DNA from 4 places in the Pseudoalteromonas sp. S2893 genome. Region 3 is predicted to be linked to each of the others. Evidence: predicted binding sites of a transcription regulator. Region 3 holds the regulator's gene; each other region holds the start of a gene.

Region 1 (5,276 bases), on a different contig from region 3:
AGCTAAAATTAACTTAATTGCTTGATAAATATATATCTTCTTTGTTTAACACGTACAGTGGTATGAGTTTGCGGCTGCTTGCTACAATATGTTTGCTGTGAACATTTATAACGCGGGTGTTTACTGCTACGCCATTTGGGCGGTAAATTAACGTACCTGCTAATACATAGTTAGCCATGCTGCTTTCGCTTAGCTTTTCTATATCGCGAGATAACACAAAGTCGCCTCTGTTTGATACATCAATGTTGTCCATGGTTTTAAAATCTACCACGCCGTAGCCAAATTTTTGCAGCTGATGAATAAACGTCTCTGCTAATTGATTACCCAACTGATTACTTTTATTAAGCGATGCGTCTAAATCTACAATGGTGGTAACCGCTATGTTGATGCTGTTGTTATCGGGCGCTTCGGCTTCAAGCGTATCGACTAAATCCAGCGCCATTTGCTCTACATAGTTTGCCAGCGTTTTGTGGTGTTTAAGCGGTGTAAACTGCCTTGCTGTGTCGTACTCACTTTGCTGCTGCACAGATTGGTTGGCATACATAGGCGTGGGTTGGCTACTTTGCGTTACCACGGTGTAATCTGAGCGCGTGTTTATGCTTTCGTTATGCTCATTATTTTGCGTTATTGAACAGCCAGTTAATACTAACGTTGCCGTTAGCCCCGCTATAGCAGATAGTTTGTAAAACATGGTCAACCTCACTCGCTGGCTTGTTTAAGCATAATTCCGTCGGTGCGATAGCTACTGTTTAGCGCATCCACCACTGATTGAGGAATAAACCCTTGCGCACTGCCCACTACCGCTTTACTTTTAATGCCCACTATTCGTGCATTTACCAGTACGCCGCCTTGGTGGCTCACAAGTGTTCCTGCTAATACGTAATTAAAGTTTTGATCTTGGTTTAGCTCTAGGTAGTCGCGGCTAAATACAAAGTCGCCTGCGGGGGTTACTCGCATATAATCGGTGGTTTTAAAATCGATAACCGGTACTCCAAAACTATGCAGTTCGTGCATAAAGCTTTCGGCTATTTGGTTACCTAACAGGCTTCCATCGCTGTAGTCATCATCTAAAAATACAAAGCTAGAAACGGCAAGTGGCGTTTTGTCGTTTACGTATTGCAGGTTTTCGACCATGTCTTGCATTATACCGCGCACATAATGGTTTATATTTTTGCGCTTTGCAGGGGCACTTTTGGTGTAGTTACTTTGCTTGTTTAAGTTAGACTGAAATAACGCTTCATTTGGTGCAGGTGCTTTTACCGCACGTTGCTCTGAAACAAGCTGGGCTGCATTGTCTTGCTCAACCTGCTCCGGCTCTGAATGTAGCGAATTTAACATTTGCGAACAGCCAAAGCCTAATGGCAAACATAGGGTAATTAATAGGTTTCTCATGGTGTGCTCCTGATTAATATTCGCTGCGGTACAAAGAGCCGTCACGCTGCTGAATTTTTTCGTTTCCCCACATTACATTTATAGGGATCTCTGTGCTGCCTGCCGACAGTACTTGCTTGTTTTCAATATTAACGAGTCGTGCATTAACTATGTAAGCATGCTGTTGGCGCGTTACAGTGCCGGTGATGACTAAGTCAATATTTTGGCGATTGCGTAATTTACTTAAGTCGCGGCTTAATATACTGTCTGCGTTTTGCGCTAATATAAGGTTATTGCCAAGGCGGTACTCAACGGTATGATAGCCAAGCTGGGTAAATTGCGTTAATAAGCTTTCTTGAATTTGTAAGCTCAAACCCGAGGCCTGCCCTGCTACTAGCTTAGTATCTAAAGCATCGGCATAAAAAAAGCTACTCACACCAATACGCGCATTGGCATTTAAAGCGCCATTTACATGGTTAAGCTGCGAGGTTAGATTTGCTACATACTCGTTAACGGTATAGGGTGCCATTGCTGCTTTTGGCGCGTCAGTAGGCACACTCGGCTCTGGGGGCGGAACCAAGTTGCAAGCAGTTAAATTTAACAATACTAAAGGCAGTAAAAGGCGCATAGTTGCCGTCCTCTTTAAAACATACCGAGGATAAAGCAATTATTATGCCTAATTAACCTAAACTCTGGATAATAAACCTATCTCTAGCCAGAGATAATAAATTTAAGTATCAAGATAGTTCAATATGCTAGTAAGGCTCTTAACCAGAGTTCAGGTTAATTAACTTTGAGGCGTTTTGACGTAGTAGGTTACAAAGCAGGTATTATTGTTTATTAATGACTTACATGCATCCTTTGCTGCTTCTTTTGTTTTAAACGCACCAAGCTTTAATCTATAAAAGGTATGCTGGTCAATCAGTACTTGCTCGGTATTTACTTCAAGCTTATTTGAGGCCGATTGAAATTGCTTTATAGCCGCTTCAAGTACCGCTTTATTTTTATACGCCCCCACTTGCACAGCAAACAGCGCATTTGTATCCACAACAGCTAAGTGGTTAGTTTGCTGTGGTTTTGGCTGCGCGTTAAGTTGTTTTAATTTATCTACTGTGCGCTGTAATTCACTTTCTAGCTTTAACAGTCTTTCTAGTTGAGGCTTGGTTTGTTGCCACTGCTGCGCTGACTCTTTGAGTACGGCTAAGTCATCTTTTTTAATGAGCATCGCCTGCTTTTGGGCCGTTGCTAGTGCGTGAGCACTGTTTGCTAATGCAAAGCCTAAAACTAATGAGGCTAAAAAATCCTTGTAGTGCAGCATAAGTATGTTGTTAATTTGGGTAAGAGTGAGCGCTATTTTAACAGCCAATCAACGCTAAGCAAGTCACGCGTGCTACGGCCTATTGCGCTTTTATACCAATTAGCTTAATTAAGTAATCTATTTAGAGGATAGTAAAACGTATTGATAGCTAGACAAAAAATTTGCTATTTAGTTGTTCTAAACGAGATTTATTAACGCAGAACGCAACACGATTAGGCCCATAAAATGATTATTTATTATTGCGGGTTGGTATTACTATTAAAGTTTAATTGGCTTATCGGTGTAGTTACTTACAATGCAGTCGAGCTTATACATTTTAAATACTTCACAGTCGGCTTTGGCATTTTTAAAGTTTTTATAAGAGCCAAGCTTTAAGCGATAAAAGGTTTTATCATTTATTTTTGCGGTTTCTACGTTGGTTAATATTTTATCTCTAAATAGTGGCGCTGCTTTGGTATTTAGTTCTTGCCAAGCTTTGGCTACATCCTGCTTAGAATCAACCGAGGCAACTTGTAATGCAAATACATGTTTAGGGGTATTAAGCTTAAGAGTTTGCTTTTGGTTATTGTTAGCGGCTTTGTAAGTTTGCTGACGACGTGGCTTATTACTGGTTGTACGCGAAGGCATGCGAGTGTAACGGCTGCTGTAGGCAGGGCTTGCATTAGATTGTGCAATAGCTTTAGAGTTTATTATATCTATGTGATTAACCAGATAAGTAATTTCTTTTTCAAGCTTTAAAATACGCTCTATACCGGCGCGTGCTTGCTGCCATTGCATTGCGGCATCTTTTAATTGCGCAAGCTCTAGTGCAGTTATCGATACGTAATCGGGCGTGGTGTTAGGTATTTCATTATCAACAGCAGGTTTAGCGGTAGGCGTAATAGAGCACGCCGTGCCAAACGTAAGCGTAAAAAGGCATACAAAAAAGTGTTTATAGTATTTTTTTAATTTAAGCATGTACCCGTTATCCTGAAAGCAGTGCCTGTGCACTTACATTTCAGTTAAACATTCTCACAAGAAAGCGTTTAACTTAGCAATTTAAACAATGAGCGATTTTTGCTCCCGCACGCTAATTTACCTGCATAGATAAAATTAACATGGCCCTTCCGTGAGTTTGGCTTTTAATACAACTTTGATGCCAATTAACATAAACTTTACAATATAAATTACGTTATGTTGCTATATAACGCAAGTCAAATTCAGAACATAATTAAGCGTAGACCATCTTTATTACTGGCGGCGTTAAAATTAAGTAAAGCCTTACCTATTTTGGTATTAATAATTTAGCACTAAAAAAGGCGCCTAAACAGGCGCCTTGGTGGGTAGTTTAATAAAACCTAAATTAACGATTTAATAAATGTTTTTAAATCATCTGCAAACTCGTCGCGGCGCAGAGCAAACTCTATCGTTGCTTTTAAGTAGCCTATTTTGCTACCGCAATCGTGACTGCGGCCTTTCATTGCGTACGCGTCTACTTTTTCTTGCTGCATTAGCATGGCAATTGCATCTGTAAGTTGAATTTCGTTGCCAGCCCCTTGCGGCGTTTTAGCAAGCAGTGGCCAGATGTTTTCGCTTAATACATAACGCCCTACTACCGATAGGTTTGAAGGTGCTTCATCTACTGGCGGTTTTTCTACCATGTTTATAATTGGCGAGCTTTCACCTTGGTGAAGCTCTACGTCACCTAAATCAACAACACCAAATTTGTCTACTTCGTCCATTGGTACTGGCTCAACCATAATTTGGCTGTGCTTAGTTTCTTCAAAACGGGCGATCATCTCTGCTAGGTTGTCTTTTTTAAGGTCGCTCTCTACGTCATCAACAATTACATCTGGCAAAATAACCACAAAAGGTTCGTTGCCAATAATTGGCGCTGCACAGTTAATTGCGTGGCCTAAGCCTTTGGCTTCGCCTTGGCGTACGTGAATAATGGTCACATCTTTAGGGCAAATTGCCTGTACTTCGGCAAGTAATTGCCGCTTTACACGTTTTTCAAGCGTGGCTTCTAGCTCAAAGCTGGTATCAAAATGGTTTTCGATAGAGTTTTTACTTGAGTGCGTTACAAGTACAATCTCTTTAATGCCTGCTGCTACCGCTTCATTTACTACATATTGAATAAGCGGGCGGTCTACCACAGGGAGCATCTCTTTAGGAATAGCTTTTGTGGCAGGTAACATACGCGTTCCAAGGCCTGCTACTGGGATCACTGCTTTCATCTTGTTCTCCTTAATCTTATTATACTGAAAACGGATATTGGATTGGTTCGTGGCATTGATAGCCTACTACTTCAAAATCGTCTCGTGTTACCCATGTTTCTATATCTTCTAGTGATTTTATGTTTGGGTTAATATTTAATTGCGGTGAGTCAAACGGCTCACGTGTTAGCTGTACATCGCGCATTAACGGTAACTGGTTTTCGTAAATATGCGCATTAGCAATTTTATGATACGCCTTACCTGCTTTATGGCCGGTAATTTGCGCCACCAATGCCAGTAATACAAAACACTGAATTTGATTAAAATTAAGGCCCAGCGGCACATCGCAACTGCGTTGATACGATGTTAAATACAGCGTGTCGCCAAGCAGC
Region 2 (5,276 bases), on a different contig from region 3:
TGGCGTAAACGCGTTGGGTCTAGGAGTGCATAAACATCTAATGTGCCATTTCGCTCAATTGAAAATTCAAGCTCTTTTTGTTCAGCAATTAAACCGGCAAAGTTCACTACATCGTTAATAAAGTCTGAAACGTTAATAGAGTCGGTTGCTATATCTAACTGCTCTCGGTCTATTTTATCTAAATCTATAATATCGTTAAAAATATTACCTAAGGTTTCAGCGCTCGAAAACACCGTATTACACCAACTGCGTTGCTGCTTATTAAGCTCTGTATCAAGCAGCATGCGGGTTAAACCTACAATGCCATTTAATGGCGTGCGCAGCTCATGACTAAGCGTTGCTATAAACTTACCTTTATCCTTATAGGCTGTTTCAAGCGCTTGTGCTGCTTCTTTACGGCTGGTTATATCACGGCCAAATGCAAGCAAACCTATGTAGTCACCTTGATCGTTTATAAACGGTAATTTACGCAGCTCAAACCAACGGTTTTCGCCATTAACCATATATTCAACATCAATTGTCAGCGCTTGATGCGTTTGCTCGACTTGTTTATCGGTTCTGAGTACTTCTGCTAAAAAGTAGCTTGGGAAAATCTGCTCCACTGTTTTACCAATTAGTTCAGCGCTGGTTTTGCCCATAACCTCTTCAAACATTTTATTACAGCCGGCAAACACGCCGTTGTTATCTCGGTAATAAAATAAATCGGGGGAAGAGTCGACAATAGAGCGAAGGAGCATGCCTTGCTGAGCTAGTTCTTGTTGTGTTTTTTTACGCTCTGCTATTTCGCGGCGAAGCTCTTCAATGGCGCGATGCTTAGCATGAAAAGCCATTTTTCGCTCATCTATTTCAATGTTGAGGCGGTTAATATTATCTTTTAATGTTTGATTTAACAGCTTTTCTTGTTTTGTGGCGCTGTCTAAATAAGCGTATGAGGCATCTAATTGTCTAATCGAGTTGAGTAAAATACTGATCATAAACGGAGATACAACCGCGGTAAAAAATACCACCGCTAAAATATCAACTAAATTAACCTCACCCAGTGCCACATAATAAAACATACTCGACAATATAAGCGACACGCCTAATAAAAGCGCGTAGCACATTGCCGCGGTTTTTAACTCACCAAAGCGAGTTATTAAACTAGAAAGTACTCGAGCCCAAGGGCTCAAAGAAGAATCGGTCATAGGTCAGTGTATCTCGTTACTAGGCATAAATAAAAAGTGCCTATTAATAGTCAAACGCATTTTGCAGCAGATTTTAGCATTTTTCTATTAGCTATATTCATGTTGTGCGACAAAAACAGAAAATTTTCATGTTTACTTTTGCCTACTTGTTAAACTCATCATTTCAGCAATAAATTATTTAGTGTAAAATGCTGCGCTTTATTATGACCAATAACGAGTAGCGCACATGCAAACCAACATGCCCGATATAGCTGATACGGCTCCCGCCTTACAAACAGGTAAGTTAGACTGGGTTGGTATGGGCGAAATAGAACTGCCATTTATTTTTGAATCGAAAGATTTAGCACCCGTTACCGTTAACGCAAAAGCGCGTGCCTTTGTTAATTTGCATAAAGAAGACGCTAAAGGCATTCATATGTCGCGTTTATTTTTAGCGCTTGATTTACTCTCAACAGAGCAACAAGTTAACCCACAAACTTTAGCTCAAGCACTCGATACCTTTATCACCAGCCACGAAGGATTAAGTGACAAAGCCCAAATAGAGTTTAAATTTGAGTTACCGCTGCGTCGTAAATCGTTATTAAGCGGTAAAGCAGGTTGGAAAAGCTACCCAATTACCCTAACCAGCACTATTGAAAATAGCGTAATTAGCTACGAGCTAAGCGTTGATGTTACTTATTCATCAACCTGTCCATGCTCTGCAGCACTTGCTCGCCAACTTATTCAAAATGCTTTTAGCGAAAAGTTTAATCAAGAAACACTGAATCAAAAAGATGTTTTAGCATGGCTAGGTACAACGCAGGGTATTGTGGCAACGCCTCACTCACAGCGTTCAATTGCAAACGTTAAAGTAAAGCTAGACAACACAATTAGTGAGTTTGACGTAGTAAATTTAATTGATACATTAGAAGCTGAGCTAAAAACCCCCGTACAAGCGGCAGTAAAACGTGAAGATGAGCAAGAATTTGCCCGCCTTAACGGTCAAAATTTAATGTTTTGTGAAGACGCTGCACGTAAAATTAAAGCGGTTCTTGAAAACGATAACTTTAGTGATTACTGGCTACAAATTAATCATTACGAATCACTCCATGCGCATGATGCAGTCGCTATTGCCGTTAAAGGAATTGAGGGCGGTTACAAAGCCTAGCAGCCCTGCTGCATTAATAATAAATACATACGGTAATTAGCCATAACAACCAATTTTTAGGCACGTAAATTGCTTTACTTGAGCAGTGTCAATTTGTTGTTATGGAGTTACCGTATGGAATTCGCTTTATTATCAATTTTAGTATTAGTGGTTGGGGCCTCTGTGGTTGCGTCAAAATTTAGTGATGATGGCGGCAATCCCTATCCTTTTACCCGCAAACAAACCGTGTTTACACAGGTTGAGGGTGCATTTTTAAATCTTTTAGAGCGTGCGGTAGGCGATCAATATAAAATTGTGAGCCGCGTCAAACTCATCGATGTAATCGACTGCAAGCAAGGCCTCTCAGCTAAATCAAAACGTGCAGCTTTAGCTAAAGCTAAAAATAAGCAACTCGATTTTGTGCTGGTAGATAAAGAAAAAATGACGATAGTGGCAGCGGTCGATTTAGTTAACAACGCCAATAAAGATGGCCACAAAGCGCAGCGCGACTGGTTTGTAAACGGCGCTTTAGAATCCGCTGGCATTCCACATATTCGTATGAAAGTAAAATCAGGCTACCGCCCTTCTGAGGTGCGCGATGCAATTATGTTTAAATTAGGCAAACCTGCAGCGGTGCAATCAGCTCGTCCAACACGTAATCGTGTAAGTAAACCTGCGGTATTGTCACCTTCTCAGGCTAAAGCGCAAACCACTGCGTTAGCCGAAATTTAAAATAGAATTAAATACTCTCCTAAAAGTATTTAAAGCGAGCCGTAAAACAGCTCGCTTTTTTGTTTTTTATTGCTAACTTCACGTATAATCTACGTATTCAAACTCAGGAATCAAACACTATGAATGTTGGTATTATTGGCGCAATGGAGCCAGAAGTTAAAATTTTACGTGAAGCAATGCAAAACCCACAAGTGCTAACTAAAGCAGGGTTTACCTTTTACACAGGCGAATTAGCAGGTAATACAGTAACACTTGTGCAATCGGGTATTGGTAAAGTGGCATCAACGATTGCAACCACGTTATTAATTGATAACTTTAATCCTGATTGTGTTATCAACACAGGTTCTGCCGGTGGCTTTGATCCCTCTTTAAGTGTTGGCGATGTTGTTATCTCTTCAGAAGTACGCCATCACGATGTAGATGTAACCGCTTTTGGCTACGAAATTGGCCAAGTTCCACAAATGCCAGCAGGCTTTGCCGCACACCCAAAACTAGTTGAAGCTGCCGAGCAAACCATTGCGCAAATTAGCGAAGTAAAAACCTTAGTAGGCTTAATTTGTACAGGTGATTCATTTATGTGTGACCCAGTGCGAATTGATAAAGCACGCAGCGACTTTCCTACAATGCTTGCAGTAGAAATGGAAGGCGCATCTATTGCACAAACGTGTTTTGCGCTTAATACGCCATTTGTGGTTATTCGCTCTATGTCTGACATTGCCGGTAAAGAGTCGCCGCAATCGTTTGAAGAATACCTAGAGACTGCATCAATCAATTCATCAAAAATGGTTGTTGCACTATTGAAAAAACTAACAAAAGTTACGCTGTAAATGCTAAGCAATATTGTTCAAAACCATTTGGACTTTATTGCCTTTTTTGTGGCGCTCATTGCTGAGCGCTTTTTCCCGTTAAAAAGCTGGTATCACCCTAATACAGTATTAACCGCTGTATTTAGTGCTATAGGAAAACGGGTTTATAAACCAAGTGAACCTAAAAGTTACCTTTATTTAGCATCCACTCTTGCCTGTGCGCTAGTTTTAAGCGTTATTCTTATTATTATTGTGTTACTGCTTGAATTTGCCTTTTATCCTGAGCTGCTCGCGGGCCTCATTTTATATTTGTGCCTAGAAAGCAAAGCGATTGAAAAAAAAGCCCTGCGTGTTGCAAAGTTAGTAAAACAAAACCAAAAATCTACCGCGCGTGAACTCGTAAAGCCACTGCTTGCCCGAGAGGTTAATAAGCTCTCAGCGCCAGGTATTATTAAAGCTTTAATTGAAAGCTTAATTTTACGAACTGCCCGTAATTACTTTACCGTTATATTTATATTTTTATTACTTGGTCCAATTGCCGCTTTAGCGTATCGGCTACTGACTTTAATGCAGCATGCTTGGCGCACCAATATTTCACCTAATAGTCACTTTTTAAAACCGCTTAAAATCCTTTTGTTTGTAATCGAATTTATCCCCGTACGCTTACTTGCATTAACCATTGCCGCAAGCAAAGCCAGTAAACAAAGTATGCATTACATAAAGCACTATGGCAGACACTTTTATCAAACAAATACGGGGTGGATTTTAAGTGTGTGCTCCGCCTCTATTGGCGTACAGCTAGGCGGCCCTGCGGTTTATTTTGGTAAGCGTTTTAATAAAATGCGAATTGGAACCGAGCGACTCCCAAAACCCGAAGACGTCCCTGTGATCATAAATAGATTAAATCAAGCGCGTGCATTTTGGCTGTTAGTCATTATCAGTATTGAGATATTAAAGCTGATTTAGTGGTTTTTTAGCAGCCAAAATACGCGCACAAAAAAACCAGCCTAAGCTGGTTTTTTAGTTTTAACTGCGCTTACGCTACAGTAATGTTGGCAAACTTACGTTTACCTACTTGGTAAATAGCGGTCGTGCCTTTTGCTACTTCAAGTTTTGTATCAGTGATTTTATCCTCACCGTTAAGTTTTACTGCACCTTGCTTAATCATGCGCATTGCTTCAGAAGTACTGGCTACTAAATTAGCTTCTTTAAGTAAGTTAGCAATTAAAATACCTTCTTCTGCAATGGTAATTGTCAGCTCAGGGATTTCATCAGGTAGCGCTTTTTTCTGAAAACGTTTGATAAAGTCATCGTGTGCGGCTTGCGCAGCTTCTTCACTGTGAAAACGTGCAATTAACTCTTTCGCCAGCTCAATCTTAATATCACGCGGGTTAGTGCCCTGCTCTACGCGTTGTTTTTGCGCTGCAA
Region 3 (5,276 bases):
AAACGATTCAAACGTTACAATAAGTTGCTTATCTTTTTTACCCAGTATTTTTTCGCGAATTGACTCTGCTAATTGGTGCACACTTAAATCGGTGGTATCAAGCATAAAGTCAGCGCGCGTTACGAGTACATCAAGCAGTTCTTTTTCTTTTTTTATTGCTAAATCAAGCGGCAGTGAATCGATGGATAAAGGGTGTAATCTGCGTGTTTCTGAAAAACGTTTGATCAGTGTTTGATCATCACTATCTAAATAAAACAGTGTGGGTTTAGCAAAGTCAGGAAGGTACTCGAGAATATCGTTAAATTCGTCTTGTTCTTTGGGGATATTACGAACATCTATACTAACGGCTATTTTGTCATAGTTATCTGAAACACTTCGCACTAAAGAGGGCAGTAGGTTGACCGGAATATTATCTACGCAATAATAGCCTAAATCTTCAACCACGCGTAAAGCAACCGACTTACCTGAACCAGAACGGCCGCTTATGATAATTAACTCCATTTATAGCCCTTAGTATTTACTACGATTGATCAACAATTACTTGATACAGCTCTGCATCGGTTTTAGCACTACGCAGCTGTTTACAAAATTCTTTGTTGCTCAGTTTATCAGCTATGGTTGCCAGAGTCTTTAGGTGCTGTTGGTTATCGCCATCTGGTACGATGAGTGCAACAAAAATATCAACAGGGCAGTTATCAATAGCGTCAAAGTTAACAGGCGTGTCGCTAACAAGTACTAAAGCCAGCGGCTCTTCTACGCCACCCATTCTGCCATGAGGAATGGCGATCCCCCGGCCAATACCAGTACTGCCTAGCTTTTCTCTGCTTGCCAGCGCATTAAGAATATCTTGTTGTGGTAAGTAGGGGAGCTTTTCATGAGCAAGCTCACTGATAAACTCTAAAATTCTTTTTTTACTACTAAAAAGGACCGCAGCTTTGCTGCAGTCCTGGCATACTAATGTACTTAATTTCATAATATTAGTGTCTAGCAAGCTTCTCTTTATGTTTTATGACTTGACGATCGAGCTTGTCAATCAACGAGTCTATAGCGGCATACATATCTTGGTGCTCTGTTGAGGCAAATAAATCTGCGCCACTTACATGAATAGTCGCTTCTGCTTTTTGGTTGAGTTTTTCTACATCGAGAATGACATGCACATTGCTAATATGATCTGAGTGCCTTTCTAGCTTTGCAAATTTATTATTTACATAGTCTCTAAGTGAATCAGTTACTTCTACGTGACGACCAGTTAGGTTTAGTTGCATAAGCATTTCCTCTTTGTTTTTTACGTCTTATATCAAACTCTTTCTCTGATTTGACGGTGGAATAGCTAGCGATTCACGGTATTTTGCTATTGTGCGTCTAGCTACTTTAATTCCTTGCTCTGCCAATATATCCGCAATTTTACTATCACTCAATGGTTTAGCTGAGTTTTCCGCGGCAATTAGCTTTTTAATTAGGGCACGTATTGCGGTTGATGAACACTCTCCGCCGTTTTCAGTGCTTACGTGGCTTGAGAAAAAATACTTAAGCTCAAAAATACCACGTGGCGTATGCATATATTTTTGCGTAGTAACACGCGAAATTGTCGATTCATGCATTTCTACCATTTCAGCAACATCGTTTAAAACCATTGGCTTCATGGCTTCTGGGCCATGTTCAAAAAATGCCTGTTGCTGTTTTACAATACAGTTAGTTACCTTAAGTAGCGTGTCGTTTCTGCTTTCAAGGCTTTTTATAAACCATTTAGCTTCTTGTAAGTGAGAGCGAATAAACTGGCTATCACCACTTGATTTTACGGTACGAGACATAGCCGCGTACTGACTATTTACGCGTATTTTTGGCATGCTATCTGGATTTAGCTCTACCACCCAGCGGCCTTTTATTTTTTTAACCGACACATCCGGTATTACATACTCAGACTCTTCCCTTACTATTGTATCTGCAGGTTTTGGGTTGAGGGTATGTATTAGGGTCATGACCTCTTTAAGCTCGTCTTCTTTAAGCTTAGTCTTTTTCATTAATGTACGATAGTCGCGTGCCGCTAATAGATCAATGTGATCGGTTAAGATCATTTTAGTTTGTTCTATAAAAGGGGTGTCTTTATCAAACTGGTTTAGCTGAATACACAAGCACTCTTGTAAACTGCGCGCGGCTATACCTACAGGGTCAAATAACTGAATACGCTTTAAAACGGCTTCTATTTCGTCAAGTTCAACTTCAACTTCGTCATCGTTTTCTTGGTTAAAGCTTTCTAAAATTTCTTCGCAACTTAGCGTTAAAATACCCGAGTCATCTACAGCTTCTACAATGGCAATAGCAATGGCTTCGTCAGTTGGGCTAAAAGGAGTAAGCTGAAGCTGCCACATTAAATACTCATGTAGCGTTTCAGTAGAGGCACCTTGATAAATAGACTCATCTTCTGGCATTGGGCCTGAGGATGCAGCAGGGGCTGCGCTCATGTACTCATCCCAAGTTACATCCATTGCCATATCATCGCTAATGGTGTCTTTATTTAAAGCTTCGCCACTGTCTTGCTCGTACTCGCTGGTTGTATCGTCAGCCGATGCGCTTACGGTTACATCATCCGTATCTGCTTTTTGTTCATTTTTTCCAGCCGACTCTTCCGTGTAATCTTGCTCTTCTACTTCTAATAGCGGGTTGCTATCAAGTGCTTCTTGTATTTCTTGCTGGAGATCCAATGTACTGAGCTGCAGCAAGCGAATCGCTTGTTGCAATTGTGGAGTCATTGTAAGTTGCTGGCCCATGCGCAGCTGTAATGATTGCCTCATGTATCTCTAACAATCCTTTTATGTTGTTATAATTAATATTAGCAGATGCTTGTAGGTGTGGCTTAAATGTTACAGCCTAAATTGCTCGCCTAAATAAACATCGCGTACAGTTTTGTCATTTAATACGTGTTCTGGGGTGCCAGATGCAATTAGCTCCCCATGAGAAACAATGTAGGCTTTTTCACAAACATCAAGGGTTTCTCTTACATTGTGATCGGTAATTAATACGCCAATGCCACGGTTTTTAAGATGTTCTATTATTTTCTTTATATCTAACACTGAAATCGGATCAACACCAGCAAAAGGCTCATCCAATAAAATAAATTTAGGGTTCGCTGCCAGTGCTCTGGCAATTTCTACACGGCGGCGTTCACCACCAGAAAGCGCCATACCTTGGCTATCGCGAATATGCTGAATACTAAATTCATCAAGTAAGTTGTTAAGCGTTTCTTCTCGCGCGGCTTTATTGAGCTCTTTACGCGTTTCTAAAATCGCCATTAAGTTTTGATAAACTGTCAGCTTTCTAAATATTGATGACTCTTGCGGCAAATAGCCAATGCCTAAGCGGGCGCGGCTGTGCATAGGTAATAACGTAATGTCGTTATCATCAATAGAAATTTTGCCTTTGTCGCTAGGTACTAACCCTACAATCATATAAAAGGTGGTGGTTTTACCTGCGCCATTAGGGCCCAATAAGCCAACAATGCTGCCGGCTTCTACCTCAAGGCCTACATTTTTTACAACTTGGCGGCCTTTATAGCTTTTTGCTAATAGTTCTGCTTTTAAGGTGCTCATGGTTGACCTTCGTTACCTGTTTTTTCTTTAATTTTTGCTTCAACAGGCACTAAAATTGTGTGGACACGATCCGTAGAGTTTTCGTCTTTTTCTGCGCTAATAAGCTGCTGCTGCATATCGTAGGTAATACTTTTAGCATTAATTTTTTGACCGGCTTGTGCGACTTCAGCATCGCCAACAAGCGTTAAAAATCGCTTTGCTACGTCGTAACGTACTTCGTTTGCACTGGCACTCATTACAGTACCATCGTCTTGTTTTTCTTCGAAGTAGGCTGGGCTGCCAGTGGCAATAAGGAGTTGTTTGTTATCCCCTAAGTCTTCACGTTTATGTACTTCGAGTCGGTCGGCTGTAATTTTGCGATTACCATGCACAATTTCGACGTTCTTTTCAAAAATACCTACGTTTTCTTTAAGTTGGCCTTCTTGACGGTCTGCACTAATAGAAATTTGATTTGCTGGCGGTTGAGCAGCAGGCTCAGCAGCAGAGGCGCTAAATGCAAGCATTAGCGATGGGATAATAAGTATTTTAGTGAGTTTATTGGTCATAATATATTGTTCGCGTATGGTTAATTAGTTTTATTACTTCGGTTTTTAAATCGGCTTCAAGGCCTTTCCCGACAATTTTTAAATTAGGCCCAGTGACAACCACTGGTTGCTCAGAGCGCATTGTTAGCGCTTTAATGTCGACTTCGATGTTATCGGCATTGATGTTATCTATCATGGCATTATCAACTAAATTTTTAGCAACCACGTTGCCTTCTAAAATAAGTTGTTTATCTTCGTAAAGCGTTGCTTCGTCTGCATTTATTCGCCATGTTTGCTTTTCGTTATACAAGGTGAAAATAGGTTTTTCAAAAAATGTAAAACCAAGCTGTTGGTACAGCTCCATTTTAGCCGCAGTGACTTTATGGCTTATTTTACCTTGCTCGTCATAGGCTGTTTGCTTAAGCTCTATAGCGGTGTAATCGGGCTTTGCAATTACTTCAGGTTCTTGCTCTGGCGCTACATTGGTTTGGGTAAAATAAGGGTACCAAAGCCAAACCATACAGCCGATGAATAACGCACTGAGTATAACGCGTGCTGCATTCATGAACTGGTGCCTTGTGTTGTAAGCGCTATGCCGTTCTCTAGCATAAGTAAGTCTGTGAGCTCTCTAACGGCGCCAAAGCCGCCAGGCATTTGCGTAGTGTAATGCGATAAGCGCTTAATTACTGGGTGCGCATCGTTTACTGCAACGGCAAAGCCAACGCGCTCCATTACTGGCATGTCAGGGCCATCGTCGCCAATATAAGCTATTTGTTCATCAGTTAACTTTAAAGTGTTTTTGAGTTCTTGATAAGCAATAAGTTTGTCTTCTTGGCCTTGATAAATGTGCTGCACAGTTAAGCTGCTCATGCGAGTTTGTACTATTTCTGAGTGACGCCCCGTAATGACCGCAACTTCAAAACCGCTATTAATTAGCGCTTTAATGCCAAAACCATCTTTTGTATTAAATGCTTTTAATTCTTCGCCTTGGTTGCCGAGGTAAATTCGGCCATCAGAAAATACACCATCAATATCGCATATGAGTAGTTTTACTTTTTTGGCGCGTGCTTTGGCATCATCGCTTAGCGGTTGATAGAGATCTTCAAATTGCATTTATAATACTCCTGCTTTTAAGAGGTCTTGCATATTTAAGGCGCCTATTGGC
Region 4 (5,276 bases), on a different contig from region 3:
TTTTTTGTCGTTGCCGTTGCAAGGCTTGTTTTGGTTAGGTAAGCGAGCCGAAACACCATTAGAACCGAGCATGCAAAAATGGTACAACGAGTTATACACCAAAATGGTGGCAAATGGCTATCAAGCCCAAATAAGCGAAAACAAGCCCCGTTATATGGAGCTTGCACACTTATTAAAAGACATGTTTGATAAAATGGATAAAGCGTTTACTAAAGAGCAATTTTAGAGCGCGTTTATCTGTAAGTGTATGAGCAGAGCGCACGCTTTGCTCCATTTATTTTTGACACTCCTCCTGGCATATGAGCTTACTCAATATAGCCGGGCAGTAACTTCCTCACTAACACTCGTTATTAAAACATCAATCGGCTTTACTAAACTCGGTAATGTAAAACGATAGGGTGACGCTTTGGGCGCCTTTTTCTTCAAGAGTTTGCCAATGTTCAGGTCTAAATTTCCACGCAAATGGTGTCATCATTATTAAATTTTTAATATCTGAAAAATTAAGCGTAACCTGCTCTGTAATGAGCTTTTGATCTGCTTTTATAAAGCCGCTTGGCGTGTCAATTTCAGTGTGTTTTGCTACATCTGCATAAATATATTCTTTCAGCTCTTTTAAATGCCACGGCCCTGGGCTTGCAACTACTAATGTGGCATTTGGCGCTGCTAAACGCGCCAGCTCTTGCTCAAACAAAGGCGCAAAAACACTCAGCAATACGTCAGCAGTGCCTGACTTAAAAGGCGCCTGGCTAATTGATGCAACGCTAAAATGACATTGTGGGTATCGCTTTGCTGCATATTTTACGGCTGATTTAGAAATATCGACGCCGTATACCTGCGCCTCTATTTTATCGGCAATGGCATGAGTATAAAATCCTTCGCCGCAGCCTAAATCTATTAGCACGTTTGGTTTGCGCTCACTAATTATATTACTTAATGCGCGCTGTAAAAATGCGTAAAAGCCTTGCTCTAAAAAAGAACGCCTTGCTTGTACCATTTCGAGCGAATCACCCGGTTGCTTTGAGTTTTTGTGTTGCACCGGTAGTAAATTTACATAGCCTTCTTTGGCAAAGTCGAAGGTGTGATTATTGTCACATCGAAGTGATGAATTATGTTTTAAAAGTGCGTGGTTACATAAAGGGCATTGGTATTGCAGACTCATGAGTCTAGGTAGTCCTTATCATAAAAAGTTTTGACCCAGTGTGGCCGATAAGTGATCAAAAGCGTAATGGCCATACCGTTGAGCATTGCCTCAGGAAACCAAATGATAGCACTTAAGTATACGTAATTATCTGCCAATTCCTGCCAATTATATTGCCCTATAAGCAAATAAAACAAAGCCCCTAAGCTTATTTTTAGACATGCAATAAAGCCTGCCAATATAAAAGAGCACACAAAAATATAAACAAAAAAGTGACGCGGTAAATACTGATAACTCATTATAAAGCCAAGGTAGCTTAATAATGTAGGAATAAATGCACCAAACAGTATTTGCATGGGCAAAAGATTAAGATCAATGCTTGCAAAAGCTGCCAATAGGGCACTGGCCAGTAGGCTACTTAAAATAGCAAGGCGCCACCCTAAAATTAGCGTTGCGGCAGTTACACCTAAAATGTGTAAATCAAGACCGCTTAAAATACCCGCTTTAATTTGCCATAACATGGCAAACACTAACGCACACGCAAGTACCCCTATTTGCCGTGCAGGCGTTTTATAAAGTGCTTTATAGGTATTTTTTTCTACGCTTATAAAGGTAATAATTAAAACAAGGGCCCAAAGTAGCCCTTGCATTTTAAGCGTTAACATAGCAATTATTTAAAGGTTGACCAAATTGGCGCATGGTCAGAGGGCTTTTCTATGCCGCGTAATTCGTAATCTATGCCGGTATCAATACATCGCTCGGCAAGGGCATGGGTAGCAAGTACAACATCAATGCGTAGGCCACGATTATCTACAAACCCTTTAGAGCGATAATCAAACCACGAGTATTTGTCGCTTGTTTCAGGGTTTTGCTCTCTGAAGGTATCTTTAAAGCCCCAATTTAATAATTTAGCAAGCCATTCGCGCTCCTCTGGTTGAAACGAGCACTTACCTGTTTTAAGCCAGCGTTTAGCGTTTACTTCACCAATACCAATATCTAAGTCGGTGGGCGAAATATTGATATCGCCCATAACTATAACATCTTCATCGGGCGTGTGGTTTGTTTCTAAATGGGTCATTAAATCTTTGTAAAACTGGCGCTTATAAGGGAATTTTATTTCGTGATTTATATTATCGCCTTGTGGGAAATAACCATTCATTACTGTTAGGTCGCGGCCATTTTCTTGCTCAACTGTCACACTTATCATGCGTTTTTGTGCTTCTTCAGTGTCGCTGGCAAAACCTTTTAAGACCGATTTAGGCTCATTTTTGCATAACATTGCCACACCGTAGTGCGCTTTTTGACCATGAAAATAAACGTGGTAACCCATTTTTTGTACGTCCTCGAGAGGGAACGCCTCATCATGAACTTTAATTTCTTGCAAACCAATAATGTCTGGCTGGTGTTTATCTATAATTGCTTGTAACTGGTGTAAGCGAGCTCGCAGACCATTGATATTGAAAGAAATAACCTTCATAAAATTTACCTTTAATTAGACTCTGTTTTTATAACTAAATTGTATCAGTAAATAAGCCTACATAACATGATCGAAATGAGAAAATAGCTGCGCAAATGTTGATCAATTGGTGCGTAAAGTTTAAACATTGTAAATGCTTTATTAATTATTTAAATAAATAAAAAATTCAATTGATCTCGTAATTATTGAATATATAATGCGCAAAAATTACTTGTTTAGTCGTTCAAATAGGATCTCTCTCATGAAAACACAATTACTTTTAGCTACTGCTTTATTAGCCTCTGCGTCTGTATCAGCAAAAAGCAACACTTACTTTAGCCAAGATAATAAACTTGAATCTAAATTATGTGTATTAAGTGCAAATGAAGGCTTTAGCGCAGCGCGTAAAGAAGCAGCACAACACGGTGTATACCTATCGCGTTTTTCTAAAAGTGTTTTATGTAATGGTCAAGATATTCGCGACATTGCTAAAAAAGTAACGTCTAACCAAGCTGCTGAATCAAAAGTTGAAGTGTTTGCAAAAGATGCACACCAAGAAACACAGTTATGTATCACAGCGTTAAAGCAAGGCCTTGCGCCTGTTCGCCAAAAAATTGGTAACTTAAACTCATTAAAGTGTAACGGACAAAACGTAACTGAATTTGTAAAGCGTTACCAAAACGCAGCAATCTAATTGCGCGGTAACATGTAGATTAAAATAATGCCCAGTTTGTACTGGGTATTTTTTTGCAAAAATTACAAGGTATGCAGCAATCATTGCAAAGCTAAGTAATTGATTAATGTATATAAAATAAGCTAAATACACGTAACTTATTGATTGTTGGCGGCTTGTGCACTTTGGCATTGGACTTGTATTAGTTAAAGTGACATTTACTAACTACAAGGATACGTCTTATGAAAAAGTTAACACTCGCAACAACTATTTTAGCTTCGTTAAGTTTAGCCGCTTGTGCCTCAAACCAAGGCCTTGAAAAAATCGATAGCGATTTTGCAAGTTTAGATAACGACAGTGATGGTTATATTTCAAAAGTAGAAGCAGATGACGATAGCATCTGGGGCCACTTTTCAAATATTGATACCAATATGGATAACGAGATCAGTCGTAAAGAATTTAACACTTACATGCAGTTAAATACCGGTAAGGTAGCGACTGACAGCGAAGTAAGTGAGTCGGCATTTAAAGCTAAAATAGCTAAATTTGATAAAATCGAAAATGATTTTAGAAGTTTAGATAACGACAAAAATGGTTACATCTCAGTAGAAGAGGCTGACGATGATGATATTTCAAACCATTTTGGTTACATGGATGGCAACAATGATAAACGCATCAGTAAAGGTGAGTTTAAAGGCTACATTAGCAAATACGGTAAAGCCGTTGCTGAAGATGATGCACTAAAGCATTATAAAAACAGCTAATATTAGCTAAATACGCTACACATAAGAGCCAGCATTAATTGCTGGCTTTTTTGTGCATTTAATTTGTTTTAAAAGCAGATATGTTTTCCCCCTTTTGCGATGTTCTGTCATAATAGATGGCTACGTATTTTAAAGGGCAAAGCAAGATATTATGACGGGTCGTCGAATTAGTGATGAACAATTAATTGAGATCATTGAAGCGGCTATATTTGTCGCAGACAAACCTGTTAGCAAACGCCACTTAAAAGATACTGTATTGGCTGATTTAGCTATTTCTATGTCACGAATTAACACTGCAATAGACGCTATACATACCCACTATCAAACACGTGGCATTAAGCTAGTTGAAGTAGGCAGTGGCTATCGCTTTCAAGCGTGTAGTAGTTTAAGCCCTTGGCTTAGTAATTTATGGCAAGAACGGGCACCTAAGTACTCTCGCGCACTACTTGAAACATTGTCGTTAATTGCCTACAGGCAACCAATAACGCGTGGTGAAATAGAGCAAGTACGAGGTGTAACAACCGGATCAGCAATTATTAAAACCCTCCTTGAGCGAGAGTGGGTTAAAGTAGTAGGGCATAAAGAAGTACCTGGTAAACCAGCGCTTTATGCAACAACAAAATTATTTTTAGATTATTTTTCGTTAACCGGTTTAGATGAACTCCCTGCATTGCCAGCGCAACAGGAAAGTAAAATAAACCAGTTATTAAGTGATCCTTCTGTGAGAGAACCATCCGAATGAGTATTCAAGGTGAAAAGTTACAAAAAGTCCTAGCCCGTGCAGGGGTAGGCTCACGACGTGAAATGGAAAAATACATTGATGCAAACCGCGTTAGTGTTAATGGTAAAGTGGCTAAATTAGGTGACCGTGTTGAGGAAACAGACTTAATACGTGTTGATGGCCACAGCGTAAAAATTGAAGAAAAAGCCGACCGTATTTGTCGTGTAATTATGTACAACAAGCCAGAAGGGGAGTTAAGTACACGTAAAGACCCAGAAGGACGTCGTACTGTTTTTGACCGTTTACCACGCATAGACGGTGAGCGTTGGATTGCTGTTGGTCGTCTAGATATTAACACGGCAGGTTTAATGTTATTTACCAACGATGGTGAGTTAGCTAACCGCTTAATGCACCCAAGTTATGAAGTTGAGCGTGAATATTCAGCCCGTGTATTTGGTGAAGTGACCAATGAAACCATTAAAAACCTAACGCGTGGCGTAGAGCTTGAAGATGGTCCTGCTAAA

What was found. Region 3 encodes sigma-54, which starts transcription at its own class of promoters, with help from an activator protein. Its sites were predicted from a motif close to GTTGGCACGNNNNTNGNNT; they were not measured.
Region 1: the regulator sigma-54 is predicted to act here: its motif matches at 2,033-2,051, upstream of CWC04_RS01390 (FlgO family outer membrane protein).
Region 2: the regulator sigma-54 is predicted to act here: its motif matches at 2,388-2,406, upstream of CWC04_RS00150 (DUF2726 domain-containing protein).
Region 4: the regulator sigma-54 is predicted to act here: its motif matches at 3,452-3,470, upstream of CWC04_RS08635 (EF-hand domain-containing protein).

What each region holds. Positions count from the first base shown of each region.
Region 1 is NZ_PNCY01000005.1:54-5,329, forward strand. Features, by position in the region: gene CWC04_RS01380 (FlgO family outer membrane protein) at 14-691, opposite strand; gene CWC04_RS01385 (FlgO family outer membrane protein) at 700-1,392, opposite strand; gene CWC04_RS01390 (FlgO family outer membrane protein) at 1,406-1,999, opposite strand; gene CWC04_RS01395 (SPOR domain-containing protein) at 2,159-2,689, opposite strand; gene CWC04_RS01400 (SPOR domain-containing protein) at 2,948-3,646, opposite strand; gene galU (UTP--glucose-1-phosphate uridylyltransferase GalU) at 4,027-4,905, opposite strand; gene CWC04_RS01410 (thymidylate synthase) at 4,925-5,276, opposite strand, start outside.
Region 2 is NZ_PNCY01000001.1:27,326-32,601, reverse strand. Features, by position in the region: gene arcB (aerobic respiration two-component sensor histidine kinase ArcB) at 1-1,184, opposite strand, end outside; gene folE2 (GTP cyclohydrolase FolE2) at 1,411-2,331, shown strand; gene CWC04_RS00150 (DUF2726 domain-containing protein) at 2,446-3,042, shown strand; gene mtnN (5'-methylthioadenosine/S-adenosylhomocysteine nucleosidase) at 3,162-3,869, shown strand; gene CWC04_RS00140 (cobalamin biosynthesis protein CobD/CbiB) at 3,870-4,814, shown strand; gene tyrS (tyrosine--tRNA ligase) at 4,885-5,276, opposite strand, start outside.
Region 3 is NZ_PNCY01000010.1:148,571-153,846, reverse strand. Features, by position in the region: gene rapZ (RNase adapter RapZ) at 1-501, opposite strand, end outside; gene CWC04_RS06320 (PTS sugar transporter subunit IIA) at 521-973, opposite strand; gene hpf (ribosome hibernation promoting factor) at 978-1,265, opposite strand; gene CWC04_RS06310 (RNA polymerase factor sigma-54) at 1,293-2,792, opposite strand; gene lptB (LPS export ABC transporter ATP-binding protein) at 2,862-3,587, opposite strand; gene lptA (lipopolysaccharide transport periplasmic protein LptA) at 3,584-4,132, opposite strand; gene lptC (LPS export ABC transporter periplasmic protein LptC) at 4,122-4,676, opposite strand; gene kdsC (3-deoxy-manno-octulosonate-8-phosphatase KdsC) at 4,673-5,224, opposite strand; gene CWC04_RS06285 (KpsF/GutQ family sugar-phosphate isomerase) at 5,225-5,276, opposite strand, start outside.
Region 4 is NZ_PNCY01000014.1:134,580-139,855, reverse strand. Features, by position in the region: gene yfbV (terminus macrodomain insulation protein YfbV) at 1-226, shown strand, start outside; gene CWC04_RS08655 (putative RNA methyltransferase) at 359-1,159, opposite strand; gene CWC04_RS08650 (energy-coupling factor ABC transporter permease) at 1,156-1,803, opposite strand; gene xthA (exodeoxyribonuclease III) at 1,809-2,615, opposite strand; gene CWC04_RS08640 (hypothetical protein) at 2,857-3,288, shown strand; gene CWC04_RS08635 (EF-hand domain-containing protein) at 3,510-4,031, shown strand; gene scpB (SMC-Scp complex subunit ScpB) at 4,183-4,773, shown strand; gene rluB (23S rRNA pseudouridine(2605) synthase RluB) at 4,770-5,276, shown strand, end outside.